Regions from separate parts of the Sphingomonas fucosidasi genome, predicted to be linked through region 1. Evidence: predicted binding sites of a transcription regulator. Region 1 holds the regulator's gene; each other region holds the start of a gene.
What was found. Region 1 encodes LexA, which represses DNA repair genes until DNA is damaged. Its sites were predicted from a motif close to GTTCCNCNCTTGTTCT; they were not measured.
Positions count from the first base shown of each region.

Region 2: a site for LexA is predicted at 2,139-2,154, ahead of U1737_RS15410 (ribonucleoside-diphosphate reductase subunit alpha). Genes of this name have one in related genera too.
Region 3: a site for LexA is predicted at 2,038-2,053, ahead of radA (DNA repair protein RadA). Genes of this name have one in related genera too.
Region 4: a site for LexA is predicted at 1,640-1,655, ahead of uvrA (excinuclease ABC subunit UvrA). Genes of this name have one in related genera too.

Region 1 covers NZ_JAXOJR010000001.1:284,433-288,929, reverse strand. The annotation lists gene U1737_RS01410 (energy transducer TonB) at 1-585, opposite strand, end outside; gene U1737_RS01405 (molybdopterin molybdotransferase MoeA) at 1,085-2,266, shown strand; gene lexA (transcriptional repressor LexA) at 2,335-3,009, shown strand; gene U1737_RS01395 (ComEC/Rec2 family competence protein) at 3,333-4,497, opposite strand, start outside.
Region 2 covers NZ_JAXOJR010000008.1:116,505-121,001, forward strand. The annotation lists gene U1737_RS15405 (DUF2171 domain-containing protein) at 1-1, shown strand, start outside; gene U1737_RS15410 (ribonucleoside-diphosphate reductase subunit alpha) at 141-2,027, opposite strand; gene U1737_RS15415 (hybrid sensor histidine kinase/response regulator) at 2,688-4,497, opposite strand, start outside.
Region 3 covers NZ_JAXOJR010000007.1:77,851-82,347, forward strand. The annotation lists gene U1737_RS13745 (PadR family transcriptional regulator) at 1-353, shown strand, start outside; gene U1737_RS13750 (DUF2218 domain-containing protein) at 350-640, shown strand; gene U1737_RS13755 (glycosyltransferase family 4 protein) at 813-1,964, opposite strand; gene radA (DNA repair protein RadA) at 2,067-3,437, shown strand; gene U1737_RS13765 (hypothetical protein) at 3,945-4,265, shown strand; gene U1737_RS13770 (YkgJ family cysteine cluster protein) at 4,314-4,497, shown strand, end outside.
Region 4 covers NZ_JAXOJR010000005.1:39,477-43,973, forward strand. The annotation lists gene uvrA (excinuclease ABC subunit UvrA) at 1-1,629, opposite strand, end outside; gene U1737_RS10185 (hypothetical protein) at 1,734-2,345, shown strand; gene U1737_RS10190 (hypothetical protein) at 2,615-2,803, shown strand; gene U1737_RS10195 (hypothetical protein) at 2,904-3,194, shown strand; gene U1737_RS10200 (hypothetical protein) at 3,184-3,537, shown strand; gene U1737_RS10205 (aldo/keto reductase) at 3,524-4,423, shown strand; gene U1737_RS10210 (GGDEF domain-containing protein) at 4,497-4,497, opposite strand, start outside.

The DNA.
Region 1 (4,497 bases):
CCGGCACCGCGACACCCGCCCATTGGTCTGGACCAGATACCGCACGAACACCCGCCCCCGGATCCCGGTCTCGGCGGCCTCGCGCGGATAGTCCGAGTCCCGCAACCGCCCGCTGCGCCACTCGGGTGGCGTCTCCTCACCCCCACCGCCGTCGCCATCGCCATACCCTCCGCTCCCGGTTCCATTGCCGATCCCGCCACTCCCGGTCCCCGGCCCGCGAACGTTCGAAGCCCCCGAAGTCGCCTGCGCACCCACCCCAGCCTTCTCCGCCACGACGACCGGCGGCGGCACCACAGTCGGCACGATCGGCGGCGGCGCCACGACCTCGGTAGCCTTCGACTTCAGGTTCGGCGGCGACGCGGCCCCCTCGGGCTTGCGACTAGGCGAAGGCCGAGGCCTGACCTTCTCCTCGGGCGGCGGCGGCGGAGGCGGCGCCACGCTGAACACCTTCAACGCGTCCGTGACGGCCGCCGGCAGCGGCACCACCAACCCATAGATCAGCGCATAGCCCAGCAACCCCGACACCAGGACCGCGCCCGTCGCCGCCCCGATCCTGTCTATCGCCCGCGGCTGATTGCGTGTCATCATACTGATCTGGTGTCTCTTTCCCCCCAAACAAAGCCCCGTAAAGGATGAACCCTCGCTGGCTGGAGGTTCGAGGGACGCGTTAGACGATCACCCGCAGCCTAGCCCGCCCGGAAGAAAACAGTCCCCCAAATCCACCCCGGCGAAGGCCGAGGCCCAATTGGGAACGCCAACATTATAGCAACCGCCATCCGCCCAACCCTTTGCTTCCCCGCGAAGGCGGGGACCCACACTGGACTCTCGCCTTCGCGGGAGAACAAGGAGGCGGTAGCAACCGTTCGAAATCGATCAGCCCAAAGCGCCCTCAACGGCCCGCCGCCCCCCTCGCTCAGCCAACAACACCTGTCCTACACCCGGAACCCGTGACAGAGCATGGAACATACCCCCGCACCCCGCGCTTCCCCCTTATTCGCGCCCCAAAGCACAAACCGCCAAACCGCTCCTAGCGGCTATACTTCCTACACTTCACCCTTCAGAACTGCCCGGAAACAGAGCCTTCATGACCCTAGTCCCCGTCGCCGAAGCCCAGACCCGCCTCTTCACCATGGCCCCTCGCGTCGGCCACGAGACCGTCCCCTTACGCGAAGCAGCCGGCCGCTGGGCCGCGGAGGACATCCTCGCCCGCCGCACGCAGCCGGCCGCCGACCTCTCGGCAATGGACGGCTACGCGATCCGCTTCGAAGACCTCCCCGGCCCCTGGAAAGTCATCGGCGAAAGCGCCGCCGGCCGCCCCTTCCCCGGCAAAGTCGCCCCCGGCCAAGCCACACGCATCTTCACCGGCGCCGCGATACCCGAAGGCGCCGACACCGTCATGGTCCAGGAAGAGGCCGAGCGCGACGGCGCCACCCTGACCCTAGCCGGCGAAGGTCCGCCGACATTCGGCCGCAACACCCGCCGCAAAGGCCTCGACTTCTCAACCGGCACCCGCCTGATCGCCGCCGGCGACCGCCTCAGCCCGGCGCGCATCGCCGTCGCCGCGACCGGCGGCCACGGCCGCCTGACCGTCAACCGCCGCGTCCGCGTCGCCGTCGCCGCCACCGGCGACGAACTCGTCCCCCCCGGCTCCACGACCGACGGCGTCGCACTGCCCGAATCGAACGGCATCATGCTGGCGGCAATGCTCGCCGACATGCCCGTCGACATCATCGACCTCGGAATTCTCCCCGACAATCTCGAAATCCTCCGCGACGCGTTCGCCAGCGTCCAAGCCGACCTCCTTGTCACTACAGGCGGCGCGTCGGTGGGCGATCACGACCTGGTCCGCCCCGCAATCGAGGCGGCCGGCGGCACGATAGATTTCTGGCGGATCGCGCTGCGCCCCGGCAAGCCGATGATGGCCGGCCGGATCGGCGAGATGATGGTGCTCGGCCTCCCCGGCAACCCGGTCTCCGCGTTCGTCACCGCCACGCTGTTCGTGAAGCCGGTCGTCGCGCACATGGCCGGCGCGCGCGACCCGCTCCCTCAGTCGACGCACGCACTGCTCGGCGAAGACCTCCCCGCCAATAACGCCCGCACCGACTATCTCCGTGCCGAACTCCGCGACGGCAAAGCCTATGCCTCGACGATCCAGGACAGCTCGATGCTGCTGACGCTGGCCCGCTCGACGTGCCTCATCGTCCGCCCCGGCAACGCGCCGGTGGCATACGAAGGCGAATCGGCGGAAATCCTCGTTATCGCGTGATACGGACGCTTGACGGCGTTAATTATGTTCCATAGAAGTTCCCAGTCTGTTCCGGACGGAGAACCGCTATGCTCACGCGCAAGCAGCACGAACTCGTCTGCTTCATCAACGATCGCCTCAACGAAACCGGCGTCTCGCCGTCGTTCGAGGAGATGAAGGACGCGCTCGACCTCAAGTCGAAGTCGGGCGTCCACCGTCTGATCAGCGCGCTCGAGGAGCGCAACTTCATCCGCCGCCTGCCCAACCGCGCGCGCGCACTCGAAGTGCTGCGCATGCCGGAGCGTGCGGAGAAAAAGGCGCCATCGAAGACCTCGAACGTCAAGGCGGCCCCCACCGCCGCCACGCCGCAACCGGCCAACGACGTCATCGAGATCCCCCTCCACGGCCGCATCGCCGCTGGCGTCCCGATCGAGGCGTTCGAGGGCAGCACGATGTTAGCCGTCCCCGCCGCGTTGCTCGGCACCGGCGAACATTACGCGCTGGAAGTCTCCGGCGACTCGATGGTCGAAGCCGGCATCCTCGACGGCGACTACGCCTTGATCCGCCGCACCGAGACCGCTCGCGACGGCGAGATCGTCGTCGCCCTGATCGAAGACAGCGAAGCCACGCTCAAATACTTCCGCCGCGAAGGCGCCATGGTCCGCCTCGACCCAGCCAACCGCGCCTACGACCCCCAACGCTACGCCCCCGCGCAAGTCCGCGTGCAAGGCAAACTCTCCGGCATCCTCCGCCGCTACGATTGAGCTGCCAGCGCCTACTCTGCGCAGCATAAAGAATATGTTCGCGCGGAGACGCGGAGCCGCGGAGGTTTTTCGGTTGGGTAGAACCTTGCGCTTTAAAATGACCGCGGGAGGGACGGCCGGATAGTCTCTAACCTGGTCCGGTTCGTCGTCTAAGACACTGCTCCGCGCCTCCGCGTCTCCGCGTCTCCGCGTGAAAATTTATCGGCCGGCCAGCGCGCGCGTCCGCTGGTGATTTGGATCACGCGAAGGCGCAAGGGCGCGGAGATGTTGCGTTTTGGGGGACGCCTACTTCCACCTCGAAGCGGTCAAGGCGACGAGGCTGCTCAATCCTTCATGGAGTTCGGGATGGTCTCCCGATCGCCATCACCGGCGCGCCTTTGCGCCGTTGCGTGAACATCGTACTTCCTGCGGCCTTGGACGGCCCGAAATCCAGACGTCTCATCTTGAAACCGAGCGTGCCGCGATCTCAAAATATGCGCAGGACGTTTGAGGACGGGCGGATCGCGCCAGGGATGGCGATCGCCTGCAGTCAGTATCGTGACGACCGTCCCGGTCCCCAAGGTCAGCGCGACCCCGCCTGTCCGACGCAGAACACGGCGATCCAGCTTCAGCCACCGCGGCACGCAACGTTTAGGCAGACCGCGTTCGCTGACCACGACGTCGGCGCTACGACACGCGGAAATAAGTTCGCCGATCGGCACCATATAAGCGCTGCGCGTCGCAAGGATCCGCCACATCCGTCCTCGCGCGGCGATATCGGTGACGCACAGATCGCGGCTGCATCGTGCATCGGGCTGGTCCGCAAGCAGGAGTGGCTCACCATCCACCCCGCCATTCTCGGCGAGCATGTCGCGCGTATAATCGCCGGCCCGGTCGCGCAGCATAGCCAGTCCCGCCGCCGTCCGCACCGCCACGTGGCGGCCGTCACCGGTAACGAGAACATCGGGTGCAGGTGTCGTCAACGCCCAGATCGCACCGGCGGCGAGCGGCAGCAGTCCCAGTCGGCGCAACCGCGTCCGCCACAACGCAATCCAGATACCGCCGATCACCATCAGCGCGAATGCTGGCGTCGGCATTGCGGGCAAGGATCGTACCGAACCCGGCGCGTCGGCGACGATATGGGCCAACCATAGCAGCGCATCGAGCGACCGCTGCACCAGCCACCAGACCGGTGCGCCCAGGCCGCCAGCGTCGAGTAGCAACGCCAACGCCTCCAGCGGCATCACTACGAACGTCGTCAGCGGGATCGCGACGATGTTGGCGAACGCGCCGTACAGGCCCGCCTTGTGGAAATGATAGACCGCGATCGGCATCAGCGCGAATTCGACCAGCAGCCCCGTCAGCAGCAGCGACGCGACGCCGCGCGCGAGTCTACGCCCGCGCCCCTCGTCATGCGGGCCGAAGAACGCGCGGATCACCGGATGTTCGTGCAACGCCATGATCGCGGTGATCGCCGCAAACGAGAGCTGAAAGCTCGGCCCGGCCGCC
Region 2 (4,497 bases), on a different contig from region 1:
AACTCTTAGCGGCGCGTGTCGTACGCGCCGTCGAGACTGCCCGAACCCCGGTCCGCTTCGCGCGGGCCGGGGTTTTTTGCGTCAGGCGCCCCCCGGTCCGTGTTTCACGGGCCAGGGTCACGCTTGAGCGCCGGGGCGCCTTACTGGCAGGCAAGGCACTCATCGTAATCCTTCGACTCGACGTCGATCTGGCGCAGGTCGATGGTGTTGTCGGCCTCGACCCCGCCGGCAAAGCCCGCGCGCTGGACCGATTTCGAGCGGAGGTAATAGAGCGACTTGATGCCGAGCTCCCACGCGCGGAAGTGGAGCATCAGCAGGTCCCACTTCTCGACGTCCGCCGGGATGAACAGGTTCAGCGACTGCGCCTGGTCGATGTACGGCGTGCGATCCGCCGCTAGCTCGAGCAGCCAGCGCTGGTCGATCTCGAACGACGTCTTGTAGCAGTCCTTTTCCTCGGTCGAGAGGAAGTCGAGATGCTGGACCGAGCCGCCCTGTTCGAGGATCGAGTTCCAGACCGCGTCCGAGTTCTTCGACTTCTCGCTCAGCATCTTTTCAAGATACGGGTTCTTGATCGAGAAGCTGCCCGACAGCGTCTTGTGCGTGTAGATGTTCGCCGGGATCGGCTCGATGCACGCGCTGGTGCCGCCGCAGATGATCGAGATCGACGCGGTCGGGGCGATCGCCATCTTGCAGCTGAACCGCTCCATCGCGCCGACATCAGCCGCGTCGGGGCAGGGGCCACGCTCGATCGCGAGCTGCATCGAGGCTTCGTTGGCCTGGCTGCTGATGTGCTTGAACATGCGCAGGTTCCACGACTTCGCCATCGCGCCCTCGAACGGGATGCCGCGCGCCTGGAGGAAGCTGTGGAAGCCCATCACACCGAGTCCGACCGAGCGCTCGCGGCCTGCCGAATAGGCGGCGCGTTCCATGCCGGGTTCGTGGCGGTCGATGTAGTCCTGCAGTACGTTGTCGAGGAAGCGCATGACGTCCTCGATCAGGCCCTTCTCGTCCTTCCACTGATCCCACGTCTCGAGGTTCAGCGACGACAGGCAGCAGACCGCGGTCCGCTCGTTGCCGAGGTGATCCTTGCCGGTCGGCAGCGTGATCTCCGAGCACAGGTTCGAGGTCGAGACCTTGAGGCCGAGCTCGCGGTGATGCTTGGGCATCGCCTTGTTCACGTGATCGGCGAAGACGATGTACGGCTCGCCGGTCTGGAGGCGGGTCTCGACGAGCTTCTGGAACAGCGAGCGCGCGTCGACGGTGGCGCGGATCGCCTGGTCCTTCGGCGAGCGGAGATGCCATTCGTCACCGTTGCGGACGGCTTCCATGAAGTCGTCGGTGATCAGCACGCCGTGGTGGAGGTTCAGCGCCTTGCGGTTGAAATCGCCCGAGGGTTTGCGGATTTCGAGGAATTCCTCGATCTCGGGGTGCGAGACGTCGAGATACACGGCCGCCGAGCCACGGCGCAGCGAGCCCTGGCTGATCGCAAGCGTCAGCGAATCCATGACGCGGACGAACGGGATGATGCCGCTGGTCTTGCCGTTGAGGCCGACCGGCTCGCCGATGCCGCGGACGTTGCCCCAATAGGTGCCGATGCCGCCGCCGCGCGAGGCGAGCCAGACATTCTCGTTCCAGGTGTCGACGATGCCGCCGAGGCTGTCGGGGACCGAGTTGAGGTAGCACGAGATCGGCAGGCCGCGCCCGGTGCCGCCGTTCGAGAGAACGGGGGTGGCGGGCATGAACCAGAGCTTCGAGATCGCGTCGTACAGCCGCTGCGCGTGGCCGGCGTCGTCGGCGTAGGCCGACGCGACGCGGACGAACAGGTCCTGGTAGCTCTCGCCCGGGAGCAGATAGCGATCCTTGAGCGTGTCCTTGCCGAATTCGGTGAGGAGCGCGTCGCGGCTGTGATCGACCTCGACCGGGTAGATCTGCGCGCGCACGGAATGGCTGTCCTGCGCCTGGCGCGGCGCCTTCGGAGCCTCGGCTTCGATGGTGGCAGTGGTCTGTTCGATCGTATCTGTGGTCATGTCGCTATCCCGGCTGCTGTCTCTGAAATCCATCGAAACCGCTCCTAGTGTTCTGTATTCGTTCGAATCGGTCGCCTGTCGCCATGCTACCATCGGACGGGCTCAAACGGGAGAACAAAAAGTGACCATCGCGGCGGTGGAAGGCGCGCTTACGGTCATATCGCATATGGCTATGCGAGGGTTGTTCTACCAGCGATTGGGTCCGCCCCTGAACGCAACCCCAAGAGATTGTGCCAAAGCGCGAAGAGACGCAAGGGGGTGCGGGGGTGGTCGGGGGCTCGGTTCGTCGCGTTCGTCGCGGGGCTGGGCGAGCGGGGATTCGCGACGCGTGGACTTCTGCGGGGTTCGCGATGTGCAAGGGAACGAGGCGGGAACGAAAAATTATTTCGGTGGTCGAAGTGGCAAATGTTGCTTCCGTTGTGAGCGAGGGCGGGGCGCTTGATATGGGGTAAGTCCCTAACGATCCTCCCCCGCCAGGGGGAGGTGGCTGGCACTCGCCAGACGGAGGGGGAGGTAAGCGCCACCTTCGTTCCGTGTCCTCCCCCTCCGTCGCCTAAAGGCGCCACCTCCCCCTGGCGGGGGAGGGTCGAAGTTTGGGTGGCGTTTCACTCAGCCACGGCTTCGCCGGGGGTGACGGAGGGAGAGGGCGGCTTCCTACCCCTATCCCTCGATGATCGTCCGGATCTGAGTCGCGAGGGCCTCCATCGCGAAAGGCTTGGTGACCATCGACATGCCCGGCTCCAGGAAGCCCGCTGCGAGCGCCGCGTTTTCCGCGTAGCCGGTCATGAACAGCACGCGGAGTCCGGGACGCATCGCGCGGCCGGCGTCGGCGACCTGGCGGCCGTTCAACCCCGGCAGGCCGATATCGGTGACGAGCAGGTCGATCCGCTCCATCGTCCGCAACCGTTCGAGGCCGGTCGGGCCGTCATGCGCCTCGACCGCCTGATAGCCGAGTTCGCCCAGCACCTCGACGATCAGCGACCGGACGACGGCATCGTCCTCCACGACCAGCACGATCTCGCCCGCGTCGGTAACGTGGTCCTGTGTCAGGCCGGGAAGCGGCTCGTCCTGCTCCGCTTCACCGTAATGGCGGGGGAGGTACAGCTTGACCGTCGTGCCCTGGCCGACTTCGCTGTAGATCTTCGCATAGCCCTCCGACTGGCGCGCGAAACCGTAGATCATCGACAGGCCGAGCCCGGTGCCCTGGCCGATCGGCTTGGTAGTGAAGAACGGTTCGAACGCCTTCGATATGGTGTCGGCGGACATGCCGGTGCCGGTGTCGGACACGCAGATGCAGACATAATGGCCGGGGCGCACGTCGCGCTGGCTGGTGGCGAAGTGATCGTCGAGATGCGCGTTGCACGTCTCGATCGTCAGCTTGCCACCATGCGGCATCGCGTCGCGCGCGTTGATGACGAGATTGAGCAACGAGTTTTCGAGCTGGTTGGGATCGCACAGCGTCGTCCACAGGCCGGCACCAAGCACCATCTCGAACTCTATCCGTTCGCCGATCGTGCGGCGGAGCAGATCCTCCAGCGACGCGACCAGCGGGTTGGCCTTCACCGGACGCGGATCGAGCGGCTGGCGGCGCGAGAAGGCGAGCAGGCGGTGGGTGAGCGAGGCCGCGCGGTTGGCGGCGGTGGTCGCGCCGGTGATGAAGCGGTCGAGCTCGCCGACCCGCCCCTGCGCGACGCGGCGCTGGACGATCTCGAGGCTGCCGGTGATGCCTTGCAGCAGATTGTTGAAGTCGTGCGCGATGCCGCCCGTGAGCTGGCCGACCGCCTCCATCTTCTGCGCCTGACGGAGCGCCTCCTGCGCCTCGACCAGTTCCTGCGTGCGATCGCGGACGCGCTGTTCGAGGTCGGCGTTGAGCGCCTGCAGGTCGCGCTCCAGCATCTTGCGGTCGGTGACGTCGGCGCCCTCGACGAAGATTCCGACGACCGCCCCGTTCGCGTCGCGGATCGGCTGGTAGACGAAATCGAGATAGCGATCGTCGACCGGGCCGCCGGGCGCTGCCTGTACCGCATAGAGCATGCCGGACGCGGTGAACGGCTCGCCGGTTGCGTAGACATGGTCGAGCAATTCGAGAAAACCCTGTTCGACCGCATCGGGCAGGGCCTCGGCGACGGTGCGGCCGAGCATGAAACGGTGGCCGACCAGCTTGTCATAGCCCGGATTGGTCAGTTCGAAGCGGTGCTCGGGCCCGCGCAGCATCGCCATGAAGGTCGGTGCCTGCGCAAACATCTGGCCCATCCGCTCGCGCTCGTCGCGGAGCGCGCGTTCGATCAGGACCCGCTCGGTACTTTCGTAGGTCGAGCAGAACATGCCGGCGACCGCGCCGCTCTCGTCGCGCACCGGCGAATAGGAGAAGGTGAACCAGGTCTGCTCGTCATAGCCCTTGCGATTGGTGACCAGCGGCAGGTTTTCGAAGAACGACGCCTTGCCGGCGAGAGCGCGATCGACCAGCGGG
Region 3 (4,497 bases), on a different contig from region 1:
GTGGCTATGCGCCGAGCCCGGGCGTCGTCTATCCGACGCTCAGCATGCTCGACGAAATGGGCCTGATCGAGGAGCAGCAGTCGGTGGGCGCGAAGAAGCGCTTTGCGGCGAGCGACGAGGGGCGCGCGCATCTGGCCGAGAATGCGGCCGTGGTGGATGGCTTGTTCGCCCGGCTCGCGGCGGTCGGGGCAGAGTCCGAGCGGATCGATGGCGCGCCGATCCGGCGGGCGATGGGCAATCTTCGGCAGGTCCTCCAGCACCGGCTGATGCGCGACGACGTCAACGAGGACACGCTGCACGACGTTGCGGCGCTGCTCGACGAGGCCGCGCAGAAGATCGAGCGCCTCAAGTGAGCGTCTCGGTCGCACGCGTGCCGACGCATTCGGCCAGCAAGTATCTCCAGCAACTGGCCAAGCATTGGAGCCACAAGATGGAGGTCACCTTCTCGGAAAAAGAGGGCCGCATCGCCTTCCCGAACGGCGCGGTGCTGGAGATGCGCGCGGACATCGAGACGCTCGACGTCGCGCTGTCCGTGCCGGAGAGCGAGGACGTCGACCGGATGCGCGGCGTGGTATCGAGCCACCTCGACCGCTTCGCGTTCCGCGAGGCGCCGCTGACGTTTGATTGGGTGACTGTTTAGGGCCTCTTTTCTAACCCGCGCTCCCGCCCCCCCCCGACGTCATCCCAGCGAAAGCTGGGATTTCCCCATTCGGGTCGCGGCGCCCGCCAACAGGGATACCCCAGCTTTCGCTGGGGTGACGGGGAGGGGAGCGGGGGGAAGGTGAATTCGAAAGGTACACGTGGCAGACAACTTAGCCGCCCCGCCGCGCCATCACTTCCAGATACGTATCGAGCACCGTCTGGTTGATCGTATCCCACAGATACCCGGCCGCCTTGTCATGCCCGGCCCAGCCCATCCTCTCCCGCAGCCCCGGCTCGGAAACGATCCGCCCGATCGCGTCGGCGTACCCGCCGATGTCGGTCGGCAGCACGAGGAACCCGGTCACGCCGTCGTCGACTAGCCCGACCGCCCCCGACGCGCGTGCGGCGATCACCGGCACACCCGCCGCCATCGCCTCCAGCGTCACGTTGCCGAACGTCTCGGTCACGCTCGGGTTGAAGAACACGTCCATCGACGCGACCGCGCGGCCGAGATCGTCGCCCGACTGGAACCCCGCGAACACCGCGCCCGGCACGCGGGCGGCAAACCAGTCGCGCGCGGGTCCCTCGCCGATCACCAGCACCTTGTGCGGCACGCCGCGCTGCTCCAGCGTCCGGATCACGTCGGCGAAGACGTCGAGCCCCTTCTCCTTCACTAGCCGCCCGAGAAACCCGACCGCGACCTCGCCGTCCGCAATCCCGCGCGCGCGCCGCCAGTCGAGATCGCGGCGCGTCGGCGTGAAGCGGTCGTGGTTCACGCCGCGCGACCAGATTGCGGTCGGCGTCGTCACGCCCCAGCTGCGGACGATTTCGGCCATGCCGCGCCCCGGCACCAGCACTTCGTCGACGCGGTTGTAGAATCGCGTCAGGATCTTCACCATGATCGGCTCGAAGAACGCCATCCGGTAATAGCGGAAATACGTCTCGAACCGCGTGTGCAGCGACGCCACCGTGGCGATGCCGTTGCGGCGCCCATAGCTGATCGCGCGATGCCCCAGGAAATCGGGCGCTGACACGTGGACGATGTTCGGCGCAAACGCATCGAGGTCGCGACGGATCGCGGCGGGCAACCCGCGCGCCATCTTGTATTCGCCGCGCCCCGCCGGCAACGGCAGCGATGGCACCGCGACCAGATCGCCGGTCGGCGGGAAGGCAGGCTTGGCGTTGGTCGGCGAATAGACACGTACCGTCGCGCCCTTCGACAACAGATGACCGACGAGCAGATTCAACGCCTGGTTCGCGCCGTCGCGGACGTAATTATAGTTGCCGCTGAACAGGGCGATGCGCAGGTCGGTGGCGTGCATCATCGCGCGGATAACGCCGTGCGCCGTCAAGCGCCACTAAATCCGCAACATAGGTCGTATGCCGGCCATTGATGTTCCCGTATCGTTCTCGTACATCGGGGCATGGCGAAACCCCAGAAGCGTTATGTGTGTCAGGCTTGCGGATCGGTGTCGCACCGCTGGGCGGGGCAATGCGCCGACTGCAACGAGTGGAACACGCTGGTCGAGGAGGCGAACACCGCCGCTACGCCGTTCCATTCGAAGCATAATCTCCAGACCGGGGGGCGTGCGATCCAGCTGGTCGGGCTTGATGCGGAGATCAAGCTGCCCGACCGGATGGCGACCGGCATTGCCGAACTCGACCGCGCGCTGGGCGGCGGCTTCGTCGAGGGCTCGGCGACGCTGATCGGCGGCGATCCGGGGATCGGCAAGTCGACGCTGCTGTTGCAGGCAGCGGCGAAGATGGCGCTGGCGGGGCAGTCGGTCGCGTACGTCTCGGGCGAGGAAGCGGCGGACCAGGTCCGCCTGCGCGCGCGACGGCTGGGCTTGGGCAACGCGCCGGTGCAGTTGGCGGCGGCAACGTCGACGCGCGATATCCTGACGACCTTGCAGACCAAGCCGCCGGCGATGCTGGTCATCGATTCGATCCAGACGATGCACTCCGACCTGATCGAGGGTGCGCCGGGGACGGTCAGCCAGGTTCGTGCCTCGGCGCAGGAGCTGATCCGGTTCGCCAAGGAGCGCGGGACGGCGGTGGTGCTGGTCGGGCATGTCACCAAGGACGGCTCGATCGCCGGACCGCGCGTGCTGGAGCACATGGTCGACACGGTGTTGTCGTTCGAGGGCGAACGCAGCCACCAGTATAGGATCCTCCGCGCGATCAAGAACCGCTTCGGCGGGACCGACGAGATCGGCGTGTTCTCGATGCAGACTGAGGGGCTGGCGGAGGTCGGCAATCCGTCATCGCTGTTTCTGACGCACCGCGACGATGCGATGACCGGTGCGACGGTGTTCCCGGCGCTGGAGGGCACGCGGCCGGTGCTGGTCGAAATCCAGGCGCTGACGGTGCGATTGGCGTCCGGCGCGACGCCACGGCGCGCAGTGGTCGGCTGGGACTCCGGGCGTCTCGCGATGATCCTGGCCGTGCTGGAGGCGCGGTGCGGGCTGAGTTTCTCCAACGCCGAAGTCTATCTCAACATCGCCGGCGGCTACCGTGTCCAGGATCCGGCGGCGGATCTGGCGGTCGCGGCTGCGCTGATCTCGGCGATGTCGGAGCGCCCGGTGCCGGTCGACGCGGTGGCGTTCGGCGAAGTCGCGCTGTCGGGGGAGATCCGCCCCGTCGCGCATGGTCCGCTGCGGTTGAAGGAGGCGAGCAAGCTCGGCTTCGAGCGCGCGCTGGTGCCGGCGTCGATGACGGGGGAGAAGAGCGGAATGAAGCTCTCGGGATTCAAGACGCTGGCGTCGTTCGTCGATCACATGATGGGGCGTGGGTAGGCGATCCAAACCGTGTTTCCCCGCGAAGGCGGGGACCCAGACTGGGCTCCCGCCTTCGCGGGAGAACAGGGCAACGGTGGTGATCGTATTGGGACCGTGCGGTCGGTCCGATCGGGGTGGCTGCGTTCCAATCCAGCGTACCGCGTCATCGTGGACTCGTCTGGCACTGATACCCAATAGCTCCAGCCCCATCCCGGCGGAGGCCGGGGCCCAGGTGGAAAGGTCGTGGTAATCAAGCGCAACGGTCGCCAGCAGCGTCCCCCAACTGGGCCCCGGCCTCCGCCGGGGTGGTGCGGTGCCGGGGCGGTGCGGTGCCGGGGCGGTGCGGTGCCGGGGCGGTGCGGTACCGGGGTGGTGCGGTACCGGGGTGGTGCGGTACCGGGGTGGTGCACTAACTGCGTTTGCCAGGCACCGGGTGGTCGAACCCACACAACGGCATCCCCAACCCGCAAATCCCCGACAACCCGAACGCATGGCCTCTCACGCCAGCCATGCTATGACGCCAGCATGTCGAACACCAAAAGCAACACCGGTACCGTCGAGGTCGACGGCACCCGATACGACTGGCACCTCCAGCGCGAGCCGCAACACACGGATGCCGATGGCTGGAAGGGCATGACGATCTCGCTGTTGCAGGACGATGCCAAACGCGAAGCCCTGCTCGAGTTCCCCGCGCCGAAACGCCTGTTGAAGGGCTTGCCGCGCGGGCGGCTCCAGATCGACGACGCGACGATCGCTCGCGGCGTGCGGGCGGCGTTGGCCGCGGGGTGGGAGCCGATGTCGCGCGGCAAGCCGATGGTCTTCACGGTGGATTCCGAAGGGAATTGAACCGTGGATCGGCGTGACACCCCGACCCCGACGGACCCGCGCGCGCAGATGCAGCCCCAAGCCGATCTGGAAACCACGCTGCTGGGGCCGATCCTGCCCGATCGGAGCTGCGGCGATTGCACCGCGTGCTGCACCGAACTGACCGTCGATACGCCCGAGTTCGCTAAACCCGCTGGCACGCCGTGTATCCACCTCTGCGAACAGGGCTGCGGCATCCATGCCGTCCGCCCGC
Region 4 (4,497 bases), on a different contig from region 1:
GTTGTCGCGCTGGTGCAGGCCGATCGAGGGCTCGTCGAGGACGTAGAGCACGCCGGACAGGCCGCTGCCGATCTGGCTTGCGAGGCGGATGCGCTGGCTTTCGCCGCCGCTCAGCGTGCCGCTGGTGCGGTCGAGGTTGAGGTAGTCCAGGCCGACATTGTTGAGGAAGCCGAGGCGCTCGACGATTTCCTTGAGGATGCGTTCGGCGATCGCGTTCTGCTGGTCGCCGAGGTGCTGCGGCATGTCGGTGAAGAACTGGAGCGCGTCGACCACCGAGAGATGCGTGGCGTAGGAGATGTCCTTCATCGCGATCTTGACCGCGAGCGCTTCCGGTTTCAGGCGCGCGCCGCCGCAGACTTCGCAGGGGGCGGCGGACTGGTACTTGCTCAGTTCCTCGCGCATCCATGCGGAGTCGGTCTGGAGCATGCGGCGGTTGAGGTTGCCGATGACGCCTTCGAACGGCTTGCTGACGTCGTATTTCTTCTTGCCGTCGATGAAGGTGAGCGTGACGGGCTTGCCCTTCGAGCCGTGCAGGATGGTGCTCTGGACCTCCGGCGGGAGGTCGGACCAGGGCGTCTCGATGTCGAACTTGAACTCGCGCGCGAGACTGCCGAGGACCTGCATGTAATAAGGCGACGGCGGGTTTGATTTCGCCCAGGGCACGACCGCGCCCTTCTTGATGCTGAGCATGTGGTTGGGGACGACGAGGTCTTCGTCGAACAGCAGCTTTTCGCCGAGGCCGTCGCAGGCCGGGCATGCGCCCTGGGGGGCGTTGAACGAGAACAGGCGGGGCTCGATCTCGGAAATGGTGAAGCCGCTGACCGGGCAGGCGAACTTCTCGCTGAACACGATGCGGCCGTCTGGGGCGTTGTTGCCGAGGATCTCGGACTTTGGCGTGTGCGGTTCGACCGGGTCGGCGGGGTCGACATAGGCTAGGCCGTCGGCGAGTTTCAGTGCGGTTTCGAAGCTCTCGGCGAGACGCGTGGCGATTTCGCCGCCCACGACGAGGCGGTCGACGACGACTTCGATGTCGTGCTTGTACTTCTTGTCGAGCACCGGGGCTTCGTCGATGTCGTAAATCTCCCCGTCGATGCGGACACGCGCGAAGCCGGCCTTCTGCCACTCGGCGAGTTCCTTGCGGTACTCGCCTTTCCGCCCGCGGACGACCGGGGCGAGCAGGTACAGGCGCGTGCCCTCGGGGAGCGCCATGACGCGGTCGACCATCTGGCTGACGGTCTGCGCCGCGATGGGCTCGCCGGTGGCGGGGGAATACGGGATGCCGACGCGCGCCCAGAGCAGGCGCATGTAGTCGTAGATCTCGGTGACGGTGGCGACGGTCGAGCGCGGGTTGCGGCTCGTGGTCTTCTGCTCGATCGAGATCGCGGGCGAGAGGCCCTCGATGTGGTCGACGTCGGGCTTCTGCATCAGCTCGAGGAACTGGCGGGCATAGGCGCTGAGCGATTCGACGTAGCGGCGCTGGCCCTCGGCATAGATCGTGTCGAACGCGAGTGAGGACTTGCCTGACCCAGAGAGCCCGGTGATCACCGTCAGCGTGTCGCGGGGGATGTCGATGTCGACGTCCTTGAGGTTGTGTTCACGCGCGCCGCGTACGGAAATCTTGGTCAGCATGGGGCGAAGTGTTCCATATTTGTTCGGGTGCGGCAAGCCTGTCGAGGCGCGCTTCGGTCGAGTGCAGAGATGGGTAACGCGGGTCCCGACCGAAAGGGGCCATTGTGGCGCGGCTCGACGATACTTACATGGTGTATTGGATAGACAATACAGCGTTGGAACGTGACATGGGCAAGAAGAAGGACGAGCGGAAACGGCGCGAGCGCGAGGCCGAACAGCGGCCGGTGAGCGCGCACGGATGTGCCGGCGACAACGCGCATGACGCTCGTAAAGACAGCGGAAAGAAGAATGCCGGGCACACGCATGACGCGCCGACGCCCTTTGCCGGAATTGCGGCGGCGGTCGCCCGTCAATTGGCGACGCCAGCGGGGCGTCAGGTGGTCGCGGCCGGACTGACGATGGCTGCCGCCGCCATCTCCCGACAGGATATGAAGAGTGCCGACCGCGCGGCGCGCCCTACTGCGCCGGAGCCGCATGTGTCACCGGAAACGCCGGCATCCCCGAAGGCCGTAGCTCCGGAGACTGTATCGCCGGAAGCTGGCGCAAAGCCTTCGACGGACCAGCCCACCCCCAGTCCCTATGCGGGCGACACGCCGGAACCACCGCGGGGCGAATTGCCCCCCGAGATGGCCAAGGTGATGGGCGCGGTCACGGCAGGCCTGGAAACGCTGTTCGCCGGATTCGGCAAGCCACGAAACGGCCCGCCCAAAAACTGACAGGCCTGGGCGCGCGCATTCGGCGCATGGGAAACGGTGTTGCATCCATGCTGGTGGCAATCGCCGCGGGTCCGTGCAGCCTCGTTATCCCACGCCGAGACTGACGCGCCTCAACGGCCGGCATCATCAGGCCCGCATCATTCGCAGGTGCATCATCCGATTCGGACTTGGGTGAGTTGGACACCGCGACTTGGGCGGGCCTAGCGTTTGCTCGGGGACACACATGGACAGACTTCATGCGGCTCCTCCAAGCGAACGGAGTATCTGCCATGTCTACCGAGAAAAAGGTCTGCGGCGTCGAAAGCCTGTCCGCCGAAATCAAGACACTCGCCGATAGCGCGGGCGCGTTGCACACGCAGCTCAACCGCAAGGCGGTATGCGGCGTCGAAAGCCTATCGGCCGAGATCAAGTCGGCGGTCGAGGGCCTCGCCGCGCTGCATGCCAAGGCCACCCGCTGACCACCGACCGATGACTTCGCGTCGCTCACCCCGCCTTGCCCTTGATAGGTCCCGGGAGGCGCGGGCGACGCGACCCTCTTAAAATGCATCGGAGGCGGTGATGACCCGAGCGATCAAGGCCGTGACGTTGACCGATACGCAATTGCGGATGCTCGATATCGGCGCGCCGGTAATCGTGTCGTGCGAGACACTGACCGGCGAAACCGTGGCGGTCCGGTTGCAGACGCGCGTACTCGTCGACGATACCGCGAACGATCCAGCGACCAGCCAGACCATCGCCGACCCCGGCGCCGTCGCCGACGACGGCGCCGCCATCAGCCCCGCTGCGGGCTGGACGACCCACGGCGCGTATGTCGCGGTGATGCCGGCGGGGGTGGATTATGGCAGCTAGGACGCTCGCGCTCGACCAGATGTACCGCGTACTGCGCGGGTTGCCGGGTACGATGACGCTGCGGATGCCGGACGGGCCGGAGTATATGCTGACCGTCGTCAATCCCAATGCGCCTGCCAATCGGTGCCAGGAAACGCTGGGCCTGTCGGTCACGCTGGAGGGGCCGGTGGGATCGGCCGATGCCACGACTATCACGATCGCGCTGCGCGAGCAGGATCTGACGACCTTGCGGACGGGGGCGCCGCTGCCCCTCGTGTTTGGCGCAATCCAGGTCAGCTTGCGCTCCAACCCCGGCGGGCACCTCGTGGATCTCGGCGAGGACTTGGCCCATGCCGCTCACTGAGCCCGTCGCCGCCGTCGCCGCCGTCGCCACGGCCATCCCGCGACCGCTGGGCCGTACGGGTCTAAATGTGTTTCCGGTCGGTCTGGGGGCGATGGCGCTTTCCATGCCGGGCGCGGTCGAGGCGGACGATGCGCCGGCGGCGGTGGTCCGCGCGGCGCTGGATGCCGGGGTGAATTTCATCGACACCGCCAATGTCTATTGTCCCATCGACGCGATCGGCGCGAACGAGCGACTGCTACGCGACACGCTGCGGGCGCTGGGTATCCGCGACGTCGTGATCGCCACAAAGGGCGGCGTCGACCGGGTCCGGCGCAAGGTCGATGCCAGCCCGGCATTCCTGCGCGCCTCCTGCATCGCCAGCCTGGTTGCCCTGGGATGCCGTGCGATCACGCTGTACCAGCTACATGCGGTCGACGATGACGTCCCGCTGGAGGACTCGATCGGCGAGCTTGCGCGGTTGCAGGCAGAAGGCAGGATCGTCCATCTCGGGATCTGCAACGCGACCGCGGACGAGCTTGCGCGCGCGCAGCGGACGGCCAGGATCGAGACTCTGCAGAACGCATGCAATCCATGGCAGGCCGAGGATTACACCAACGGCACGCTGGACGCATGCGTGGCGCAGGGGGTCAGCTATATTCCGCACAGCGTGGTCGGCGGCGCGGGCCGGCAGGCCGCAGTCGCTACGGTGCCGGCAATCGTGGCGATCGCGCAACGCTACGGCGTTTCCGCGCAGGCCGTCGTCGTCGCGTGGCATCTTGCCATGGGTCCCAGCGTCATACCAATTCCAGGCGCAAGCCGGGTCGCCTCGATCGTGTCGAGCGCCGCATCGGTCGGACTGACGCTGACCGCCGCGGAGGTGCGCTCGATCACCGCAGTCGGATCCTAAGCCCTGCCCAGGATCAGGCTGGCCGAGATCAGGCTGGCCGGAATCAGGCTGGCCGGGATCAGGCTGGCCGGGAT